Regions from separate parts of the Saccharibacillus brassicae genome, predicted to be linked through region 2. Evidence: predicted binding sites of a transcription regulator. Region 2 holds the regulator's gene; the other holds the start of a gene.
What was found. The regulator LexA, encoded in region 2, represses DNA repair genes until DNA is damaged. The targets are predictions, from matches to a motif close to CGAACATATGTTCG.

Region 1 (5,410 bases), 470 kb from region 2:
AAGATCACGAGCGGCGATTACCGGATCAAAGTGGTCGGTTCGCTCATTGTGCCGTACCTGATTTTCGAAAGTTTGTATTCGCTGTTCGACTATTTCGTTATGGGCTCGCCGACGCTGCGGTTCTCGTATTTTACACCGTATTGGCTCATGTGGTTCATCTTCAGCATGATCATCTGGAAAATGCTGCTGCCTTACGCGGTCAAAATCCGCTGGGCGCTGCCGATTTCGCTTGCGATCGCGATTCTGGCCGGCTACGCGGCGGATGCGCAGTATTATGCGAGCATTTCGCGCACGATCGTCTTTTTCCCGTTTTTTCTGGCCGGCTATTATCTGGATAAAACGCATATCGACCGTCTGCGCACGCCTCTCCTCAAAGGGATCTCGGCGGCCGTGCTCGGTGCGTCGGCTTTCGTTATGGTAAACTATGGACAGGACTTCCGCGCCGAATGGTTCTACGGCAGCCTGCCGTACCGGGCGCTGGATCATCCCGAATGGAGCGCGGGCCTTTACCGGGTCGGCGCTTACGCGGCGGCGGTGCTGATCGGCGGAGCGGTGATGATTCTCATGACGGGCCGGAACGTTCCGGTGCTGTCCGCACTCGGCCGCAACACGCTGTACGCGTACCTGCTGCACGGTTTTCTCGTCAAAGGACTGATCGCTTCCGGCTTCTACGAGACGTACGGCGAAGCGTCGTGGATGCTGCTGCTCATTCCGCTCGGCGTTCTGCTGGCGGCGGCGCTGTCTTCCGACTTCGTGCGCGCGCGCCTCGGTTGGCTGCTTGAACCGAAGCTCGATCGCCTGTACAAAAAGCAAAGCTCCGACGGCGGCGCGGAAGCGCGGCGTTAAGACTGCGCTCCGCCCTCCGACGTCAACCTACACCCAGTCAAACTACACCCATAAGGAGAGATCGATATGAGTCAATCGCAAGAACCTGTTCGCGGAGCAGAAGACCGCAAAGTCCGGCAGATCGGGGATATCCCGATCTCCGTGCTCGATCTGTCCCAGATTCTCGAAGGGCAGACGGCGGCCGACGCGTTCCGCGACAGCCTGAATCTGGCGCAGCACGCCGAGAAATGGGGCTATCACCGCTACTGGGTCGCGGAACATCATAATATGCCGGGCGTCGCAAGCTCCGCCACGTCGGTCGTAATCGGCTATCTGGCCGCCGGCACGTCGACGATCCGGCTCGGCGCGGGCGGCATCATGCTGCCGAACCATGCGCCGCTCGTCATCGCCGAACAGTTCGGCACGCTGGAATCGATGTATCCGGGCCGGATCGACCTCGGTCTCGGCCGCGCGCCGGGCAGCGACCGCCGCACTTCGCTCGCGCTGCGGCGCGACCTCAACAGCGGGGAAGATTTCCCGGACCTGCTGGAAGAACTGCGCAGCTTTTTCGACGCTTCGAAGACGTCGTACCATGCGCCGATCCGCGCCGTGCCGGGCGAAGGGCTGGACATTCCGATCTGGCTGCTCGGCTCCAGCGATTTCAGCGCGCGCCTGGCCGCTTATCAGGGCCTTCCGTTCGCGTTCGCCGGGCATTTCTCGCCGGACTACCTCGACCGGGCGATCGAAGCGTACCGCAGCACGTTCCGTCCTTCCAAGACGCTGGATAAGCCGTACGTCATGCTGGGCGTATCGGTCATCGCCGCGGATACGCAGGAGAGAGCCGAATTCCTGTCGACGACGATGCAGCAGCAGGTCATCGCGCTGACCCGCGGCCGCCCGGGCAAAATCCAGCCGCCGGCCGACCTGTCCGCGCAGCTCGATCCGCTTGAGCTGTCCGCCGTGCGCAAGCGGATGGAATCTTCGATCGTCGGCGACCGCGAGACGGTCGAACGCCGCCTGCACCAGCTCATGGAGCGCACGCAGGCTGATGAGCTGATCGTGACGAGCGGCATCTACGATCACGCCGAACGGCTGCATTCGTACGAGATTTTGGCCGATATCGCCATTCCGGCAGGCCAGGCCGCGCTCTAATCCGTCTCCTGCTCTTTTACACACACGAACTTCTCCCCGATTCGATCGCTTCCGCAGATGCGCGTCCGTCTGCCCGATCGCGTCGGGGCTTTTTGTTTTCGCCCGCAAAACTTCATTTTTCCCGCCCGAATTCCGATTAAGAACATATGTACGTAAATTGTTCAATCAATTTCGCTTTTTGACGCGATTTTGACAAATAAAGATGGTATAATTAACAAATCACGCGCAAGGCAAGGAGGAAGCGGTTTGGCAAAAGGAAAAGTAGCAAAGCGGCCGACCCGCGACGAGTTTGTTCTGGAAGAAATAGGGAATCAACTGACTGAGGCCTACCAGGAGAAATCCGTTGTGGAATTGACGGTCTGGGGAGTAACGGAAGCGGTTCGGGGTTTGATCGTCAAGATGGACCCGAGAACCGGAAGAGTACACGTCGAGCAAGGCGAAGAGACCCGCAAAGTCCCTTTCATGGACATCATGGCCGTGAACTATCCGCGCGATTGACGAACGTTTCGTCACGCAGCGTCCCTGCACCGCGGAAGAACAGGTCTTAGGAAATAAAAAAAGCTCTGCCCGAGCGTCTCACTTCTCGGATAGAGCCTTTTTTCTGAGCGTTGGCCGCAGCCTGCGCTTTTTACGTTTATTGCGATTTCCCTTGCGTCGGGCAGCGCCCGCGCCGTCTTTTTGCGGAGGCGCAGTTAGAGGATCCTCAAGTCGGATTGTCCAACGGCTTGACGTTTTCTTTTTCTCCACAACAAAAGTGAGGCGGGTGCGTATACGTAGCGGAGGGGCGGGGGAAGATTGAGAAGCGGAGCGTTCGCATTTAAAATCGTTTTTCCCACCTTAAACTTGTCCAATTCAATAAGAGGAAAATCGATTTTAACGGCGATCGAAAGCTCCCCCGCCCCGCAGCGTCTTCAACGTAACGTATACAACTCGCACCCGAGAAACTTTTTACACCGCCGCTACGGACTCTTTGCACTCGTCCGAGCAGTAATGGCTGTGTTCGTCGGCGCACGATTCGCACACCAGATGCTGGAGGTTGCAGACCGGGCAGTTGACGTACACGTCGGTCGGCTCGTCGCAGTGGTAACATCTGCCGACGATGCTCGGGTCCACCTGGTTGATCGGGACCGAGATGCGTTCGTCGAACACGTAACATTTGCCGTCGAACAGATCGCCCCGGACTTCTTCGTCCTTGCCGTAGGAGACGATGCCGCCTTCGAGCTGCGCGACGTCCGCAAAGCCTTCTTCGAGCATGAAGCCGGTCAACTTTTCGCAGCGGATGCCGCCCGTGCAGTAGGTCAGAATCGTTTTGTCTTTGTGCTCGGCCATGTTTTCGCGAATCCATTCCGGGAACTCGCGGAACGAATCGATATTCGGGCGTATCGCGTTGCGGAAATGGCCCAGATCGTATTCGTAGTCGGTCCGGCCGTCGAGCACGATCACGTCGTCGCGCTGAAGCTGTTCGTGAAATTGTTTGGGGGACAGGCGCTTGCCGGACGTTACGTTCGGGTCAAGCTCTTTGTCGTAGCGGAACGTGACCAATTCTTCTTTGTAGCGGACGAACAATTTTTTGAACGCATGATTTTCCGATTCGTCGATTTTGAACACGGTACCTTCGAAGCGGGCATCGGCCAGCAGGTCCTGCATATACTGCTCGGTCTGCTCGTGCGTGCCGGACAGCGTGCCGTTGATGCCTTCGCCGGCGATAAGGATCCGTCCTTTGACGCCGAGGTCTTTGCAGTATTGCAGATGCGCGGCCGCAAACTCTTCCGGTTGGTCGATTTGAACGAATTTATAGAAAAGCAAAATGCGGTAAGTTGGGTTTTCCATTTATGATCACCTGGGATTTCATTGATTTTTGCCGCCGCTTCCTGTAGGATGCTTGCGTGCAACTTAAAATTTTAGACGTTTTATCGTCATTCGTCAATTGATTCCCCAAGATTCGCCGCGGGAATTTTATAATAAGAACATCCATAAGAGCTTCCAATCCGAAGAACGCCAAGAGGAGAGTTACGCAATATGACTTCGCAAAACCAAACGTTTGAACGCCTGTGCCGTACAGGCACGAGCCTGTCCGTCCATTCGACCTACGAAATCGGCGGGGAAGCCCGCCATCTGGCGCTGCCGCACACGATCGAGGAAGTGTCGACGATGCTCGAAGGCGCCACGTCCAAAGGGCTCGATCCGTTTCTGTTCGGCATGGGCTCCAACACGCTGTTTCCGGACCGTCCGTCCGACGACATGCTGTTCTTTTCGCTCAAGGAACATATCGAATTCAAGCTGCTGCCGGGCCGGCTGTTCGTCTCCGCGGGCACCCCGATGACGCTGCTGGCGCTGTTCGGGCTGTACACGGGCATTCCTTCGTTCGACTTCATGTTCCTGCTGCCGGGCACGCTCGGAGCGGGCGTCTACATGAACGCGAAATATTTCAGCCACCAGATCAGCGACGTGCTGGAGACGGCGTACGTGATCGACAAGGAACACCCGGAACGGGGCCTCATCTCCGTGCCGCTCTCCGGCTGCGAATACGGCTACAAAAAATCGGTGTTTATGCGCAAGCCGTGGATCGTCGTCGGCGCGGATCTCAAGCTGCCGGTCGATCCCCAACTGACGCCGGAGCAGACGGACGAGCTGTTCGCCAAGATCAAGTCCAAAAATTTGTCAACGTCGGTGCTGCCGAACTATTTCCGCCATTACACGAACGAGCTGAACGCGGCGGCGCGGGCCGGATACGAACTGCGTCAGGAACTGCTGGACGTCATCACCGACCGCGGCGGCAAAAAGCATTTCGATTACCCGTCGTGCGGCTCCGTGTTCAAAAACAACTATACGATCGGCGAGCCGATGGGCAAGCTGGTCGACCGGATCGGTCTGCGCGGAACGGTGCGGGGCGGCGCGATGATCTCCGACCATCACGGCAACATTATCCAGAACCGCGGCGGGGCGACAGCGGAAGACGTAACGGATCTGGTGAAGCTGGTGCAGGAAAAAGTGGAAGCCGAGTTCGGATTCGTGCCGGAACCGGAATTGGTTATTGTCTAACTTTCGCTCAAAAAAAGCGGTATTGTTCGGTTTTACGAAGTTTTTACAATTTTTCTCACAAATTTTACGAAACGATGAACTTTCCTGCGGAAACCCATGCTAGAATGGAAATCGAGCGGTCTGATACCAAAATCAGATAGTTGCGAAAAATGTTCTCAAAACAGATCCAACAGGAGGCGGTTAAGTGGGAAAGTTTTCGTTTTTGAAGTCTAAAGGAATCAAGGCAGCACTTGCACTGTCCGTAGTGGCATCTATTCAGACCGGTGTGCTGACTCCCGTTCCGGCGTCGGCCGAGACGGCGAACGATCCGGCACCTTTCATCGCGGCAAAAGTCGTCAACCAGAACGCGGGCAAAAAAGTTCTGTTCGACAACACGCACGGCCAAACGGCT
Region 2 (5,410 bases):
CCTTTGTCAAAATTCGCCCAGAGTCCTTCGAACGGATTGATGCCGATCATCTGGGTAAAAGGGTAGGTGTCGTAGCCGGCGTACAGTTCGCGTGCACGTCCGCGCACCGCTTCTTCGAACGCCTGCGCGTCGATTCCCGTGCGGCGAGCCGCTTCTTCGGCCACGGCCGCAAAAGATTCCCGAATGCTGCGCTCGTCCCAAAGCAGCGTATCGTCCAGATCGAAAATTACCGCTTTAACCTCATTGTTCACCGTCATGTGTCGTCCCCTCACTCTTCCTGTATGGTCTACTTCCCGGCAAAGCCCGATTCAACGGCTCGCTTACTTCTTCTCGACCGGAATCTGGTGCTGCTCGGCGAATTCCGTCACGCGCGCAGCAATCTCGTCCGTTTTGAACATTTTAAGGAAGCGCGAGAAAATCCAGTTGGCGCCTTTGCCTTTGGTTTCTACCGTGACGTAGCCTTTTTCGATCCGGAACTTGGCGATATCGCCGGCCATGATCGTGCGCTCGCGGTTGAAGCGAATCGTGCTCATCCGGTCTTTGCCGATACGCAGGAAAGGCCGGCGCAGGAACATGATGACCGCCAAGATGAGATACATTACGATGATGAACCAGTACGACGAGCCCGACGCTTCTTCGACGCCCGACATTTGGGCCGAAATCGTAATGGCCGTCAGGAAAAGGGCGATGACCAGCAGGAACACCGGGAACATATAGTTCCGGCCTTTGAACGTATCGAACGACTGGCTTGAAGTGCCCGACCCGCCGATTCGTTCCTGACCCGATTTTTGCCTGTACGTATTCGTTTTTTGCTGATTTTTGCGAACCTGTCTCTCCCACGAACGGGACATGCGTTTTCCCCCTTAAAATAAGTCACTCTATATATAAGAAAAACCCGCCGGTTCGCGGCACTCCCTTTTCCGCGAACCGGCGAGCCGTTTCCGTTCCGGTAAAGCGCTTGCGGAGCAGGTACGCGCTAGCGAGACCTCATCCGCAAAAAAATCAGTGCAGCTTCGAATCGCTGCCCGGCTCTTCTTCGTCGACCCATTTGATCGTATCGAGTTCCTGCCGGAAATTGCGCCGAACGTTGCCGAGATACACTTCGCGAAGCTGCGCGCGTTCCTGCGCTTCTTCTTCGGTCAAGCCTTCGGCTTTATGTTTACGGGCCAGTTCGTTGATCCGGCCTACCAAAATATCGATATCCATACGTAACCCCTCCTTAATCACCTTGCTTCTATATACTTTCACATGAAAAAAAGAGCTTGTCAAGGCGATAGCCCTGCAAGCTCCTGCGTTTGGATCAGGTGCGTCGATCGGCGTTCCCGCGCGCTTCGCAACCTGGCGAGCGACGATCAGAAATTCGGAAGAATCAGTTCGTCACCCGCGTGGATCTCGCTGCCGCTCAATCCGTTCTTCTGTTGGATGCCGGCGATAAAAATACGGGTGTCCGCGCCTGCCGGCTTGCGGCTCTCGGCGATCGACCACAGCGTATCGCCCGGCGAGACGATGACCGTGCTGACTTCCGCTGCCGGCTTGTCGTTTTGGAACGCGTGCACGACTCCGGTGCCCGCGAACAATCCGATCAGGACAAACAGCAGCAGACGCGCTTTGGCGGTCGTACTTCCGCTTCGCCGATAAGCGGGAAACTTCCGATTATGTAAAAAAGACAAGCTGGAAACGGGTCTGCCGCCGCGCGACTCGGTTGGCGTGCCGGCCGTCTCGTAAATGCTCTTATACGTCGTATATTTTGGCATCTTACACACTCTCCCAAACGTTTGTTCTGCCTTCTGTGAATTAATATAGCACGAACATACGTTTCAGGCAATAGTTTTTGGAACGCTTGTTCGGGAAAATTTGTTCCCCTTTTTATGCGGTCCAAAAAGCGAGCCCGAACGCCCGTTTGCAAAAAGAACGCTTACTTTCGAACTTACGTTTGTACGAACGGAAGTTCTATGCTATAATTTGCGCGTATAGCATTCGACCGTCTGTTCGCATGTTTCGGATGCTCATAACTTGAATGACACTACTATAGATTAATGGATGGGGTTGATACGATATGTCGAAGATATCCATACGCCAACAGGCCATTTTGGAATTTATCCGTACTGAAGTCAAATCCAAAGGGTACCCGCCTTCCGTTCGCGAGATTGGCGAAGCGGTAGGACTCGCTTCCAGCTCGACGGTACACGGACACCTGGACCGCCTGGAGAAAAAAGGGCTGATCCGCCGCGACCCGACAAAGCCTCGCGCGATCGAGCTGCTCGGTCTGGAAGAGTCGGATACGGGCAACCTGTTCGCCTCGACGATCCGGCGCGTTCCGGTCGTCGGCAAAGTCACGGCCGGCGTGCCGATCACGGCAACCGAGAACATCGAAGATTATTTCCCGCTTCCGCAGACGATGGTCGGCGACGATCAGGTGTTCATGCTGTCGGTCATCGGAGACAGCATGATCGAAGCCGGCATCAACAGCGGCGACTACGTCGTCGTACGCCAGCAGCAGACGGCCAATAACGGCGATATCGTGGTGGCGATGACCGAAGAAGACGAAGCGACGGTCAAAACGTTCTACAAGGAGAAGGATCATATTCGCCTTCAGCCGGAGAACCCGACTTACGAACCGCTTCGCTTGACACACGTGACGATTCTTGGCAAAGTCGTCGGTTTGTTCCGTAACTTCCATTGAGTCTGGGAGGATCATCCGACCTTTACCGCTCCAACTAGAAAACTCCCCCGAAATCGGAGGAGTTTTTTTGTGCGATATGGGCGGCTTGCGAATAAGAGTTTCCCGCTTAAGAGGTTCCCGTTCAAATTCCATCTCATTTAAGGAGGATCGTCATGGCCGATCTGATGACTGTTTCTTTTCTACTGTTCGCGGTATCCGCGGTGCTTGGCGGCATTGCCGTCTACCGCCGCCGCCCGCGGCAGGTTCGGATCTACTTCGGCGCGGCGCTGATCAGTCTGCTGCTTGTCTTCGCCGCTCTGGTGGCTCTGTCCCTGTCGGACGGCGCTTGACCGTCGAACCTGTCGGTTGAGGCAGCGCCCGCTGCGTCCGATTCCCGGGCGGGCGGGGCAGCTTGCGCGTGTCCGCCGCCGAAGTGCCGAATCTCGGCGGCGGCGTCTTCGGCCGTTCGTACGCTTTGCGCAGCAGCACGATATGCTGCATCGATGACTTGTCGAGCCAACGGATATAGGCGGCCTGTTCGAGATTGATCAGCGCAATCGTAACTTCGCGAAAAGCCCCGCCGCTGCGGCGGATCAATCGCGCCATCGACAACCAACGGAAAGCGCCCCAGCGATGACGGCGCAAAATGCCAAGAACTTTCAACTCCAGTCCATTCATGTCCACAAACACACCCTCCCGGCCCCTCGATCGAATCGCATCAGGCAGTTCCCTCACAACCGATCGGAACGTATGTTTGTATTATAAGCGAACACGCGTTCTTTTTCCACTCCAAATTCACAGCTTCGGGTAGACGTTCAGCGCGTCGAGGATATGGTAAGGCTTCGTCCACGGCGTTCCGTCCGCTCCCGCAGTGACGAGAATGTACGATCTGCCGTTTTTGACCGCAAGCGACGCCAGGCACAGCCCTGCCGCCCGGGTATAGCCCGTTTTGCCGCCCAAAATTTTGCCGCCTTTGAACTGCAGCGTCGGAGCGCTCTCGGACAGCGTGCTGCGCACGGTTAGTCCGTTCGGATGGCTGTTGGTCGCGCCGATCGCATGTTTCTCCGTCGTGATCAGTTTGCGGAACGTGGCGTTTTTGAGTCCGGCCCGCAGCAGGATCGACATGTCTTTGACGGTCGTATAATGGTTCGGATCGTGCAGACCGGTCACGTTGGCGAAATGTGTATGCGTCATGCCCAGCTTTTTCGCTTTTTGATTCATCTTTTTGACAAATGCCGCTTCCGACCCTGCCACCGCGTAGGCCAGTCCCATCGAAGCGTCCGCCCCGGAAGGCAGCATCGACCCGTAGAGCAGATCGATTCCTTTCACTTTTTCGCCCGGCAGGAAGCCGGCCATCGAAGCGCCTTCTTTTTTGAGCGCGGGAAAAATAGACGCCGGCAGCGTAATTTTCTTCTGTTTGTCCGGCAAGCCTTCGAGCGCCACGAGCACCGTCATCATCTTGGTCATTGAAGCGGGATAGACCTTTTGGTTGATATTTTTTTTCATCCGCATCTGCCCGTTGTTCAAATCGATCAGGATCGCGTTCGAACTGTAGAGGCCGCTCGTAAGATTCGACGCCGACAACAGCGACGACGCAGATCGCGAAGCGACACTCGTCTCCCCGGCAGGCGACGCCTGCGCCGGCTCGGCCGCAGCGGTGCTCCCTCCGATCGCAAGCGCCAGTACCGCCGACAACATCGCTCCTCGTTTGGAACGAACGGCACCCGATCGGCTCTTTTTATACGTAAACAGCGGCAAAACAAACTCCCCCTTCGTTATTTCGACTCTCTTTTTCATACCCCGTCCTACAAATCTTTTAAAAACACGCGGTGAATCTGATGGTCCGGCCCTTTGCTCAGCACCAGGTCGGCCCGGCCGCGCGTCGGCAAAATATTCTCGTTCAAATTGAGCAGGTTGATCGTCTCCCAAATATTCGTCGCGCGCTCGACCGCTTCGCGCTCTGTCAACTCCGCATAGCGGTGAAAATACGAAGACGGATCGCGAAACGCGGTCCGGTGCAGCAGCAAAAAGCGATCGATGTACCAGTTGCGGATTTCTTGCTCCTCGGCGTCGATATAGACGGAAAAATCGAAAAAGTCGCTGACGAACACCGGCTGTCCTTTGCTCACCTGAAGCACGTTGACGCCTTCAACGATCAAAATGTCCGGACTGTCCACGATCTCGCTTCGGTCCGGCAGCACGTCATACGTGACATGCGAATAGACGGGCGCTTCCACCTGACGTTCGCCGGCCCGGACCCGGGTCAGGAAGTCGAGCAGCTTTTTGGTATCGTAGCTTTCCGGAAATCCTTTTCGGGCCATCAGCCCTTTCTCTTCCAGCACCCGCGTCGGATACAAAAAACCGTCCGTCGTGACCAGGTCGACCGTCGGATGGTGCTCCCACCGCGACAGCAGCGTCTGCAGCAGGCGCGCGACGGTGCTTTTGCCGACGGCCACGCTGCCTGCCACCCCGATGATGAACGGCTTATGTACCGGCTCGCAGCCGAGAAAAGCGCTCGTGACCTCGTCCAAATACTGCGCCGCCCGGACTTTGAGATTGATCAGCCTCGTCAGCGGAATATAGATCTCTTCGACCTCTTGCAGCGAAATTTTATCGTTTAACCCTTTGATCCGCTGCAGTTCTTCTTCAGACAACCGTAATGGCGTCCGGCTCCGCAAAGCGGCCCACCGGGCCCGGTCGAATTCGACATAACTTCCGTAAGCATTCATGTTGGACCGATCCCTCACT

Region 1: a site for LexA is predicted at 2,117-2,130, ahead of FFV09_RS20695 (YolD-like family protein). Genes of this name have one in related genera too.

The regions. Positions count from the first base shown of each region.
Region 1 is NZ_CP041217.1:4,951,410-4,956,819, forward strand. It holds gene FFV09_RS20685 (acyltransferase family protein) at 1-846, shown strand, start outside; gene FFV09_RS20690 (LLM class flavin-dependent oxidoreductase) at 913-1,977, shown strand; gene FFV09_RS20695 (YolD-like family protein) at 2,224-2,475, shown strand; gene trhO (oxygen-dependent tRNA uridine(34) hydroxylase TrhO) at 2,926-3,807, opposite strand; gene FFV09_RS20705 (UDP-N-acetylmuramate dehydrogenase) at 3,997-5,019, shown strand; gene FFV09_RS20710 (chitinase N-terminal domain-containing protein) at 5,204-5,410, shown strand, end outside.
Region 2 is NZ_CP041217.1:5,424,813-5,430,222, forward strand. It holds gene FFV09_RS22685 (HAD family hydrolase) at 1-257, opposite strand, end outside; gene FFV09_RS22690 (hypothetical protein) at 321-851, opposite strand; gene FFV09_RS22695 (DUF896 domain-containing protein) at 1,003-1,206, opposite strand; gene FFV09_RS22700 (LysM peptidoglycan-binding domain-containing protein) at 1,353-1,754, opposite strand; gene lexA (transcriptional repressor LexA) at 2,057-2,683, shown strand; gene FFV09_RS23920 (hypothetical protein) at 2,836-3,012, shown strand; gene FFV09_RS22710 (hypothetical protein) at 2,954-3,346, opposite strand; gene FFV09_RS22715 (D-alanyl-D-alanine carboxypeptidase family protein) at 3,458-4,360, opposite strand; gene coaA (type I pantothenate kinase) at 4,468-5,391, opposite strand.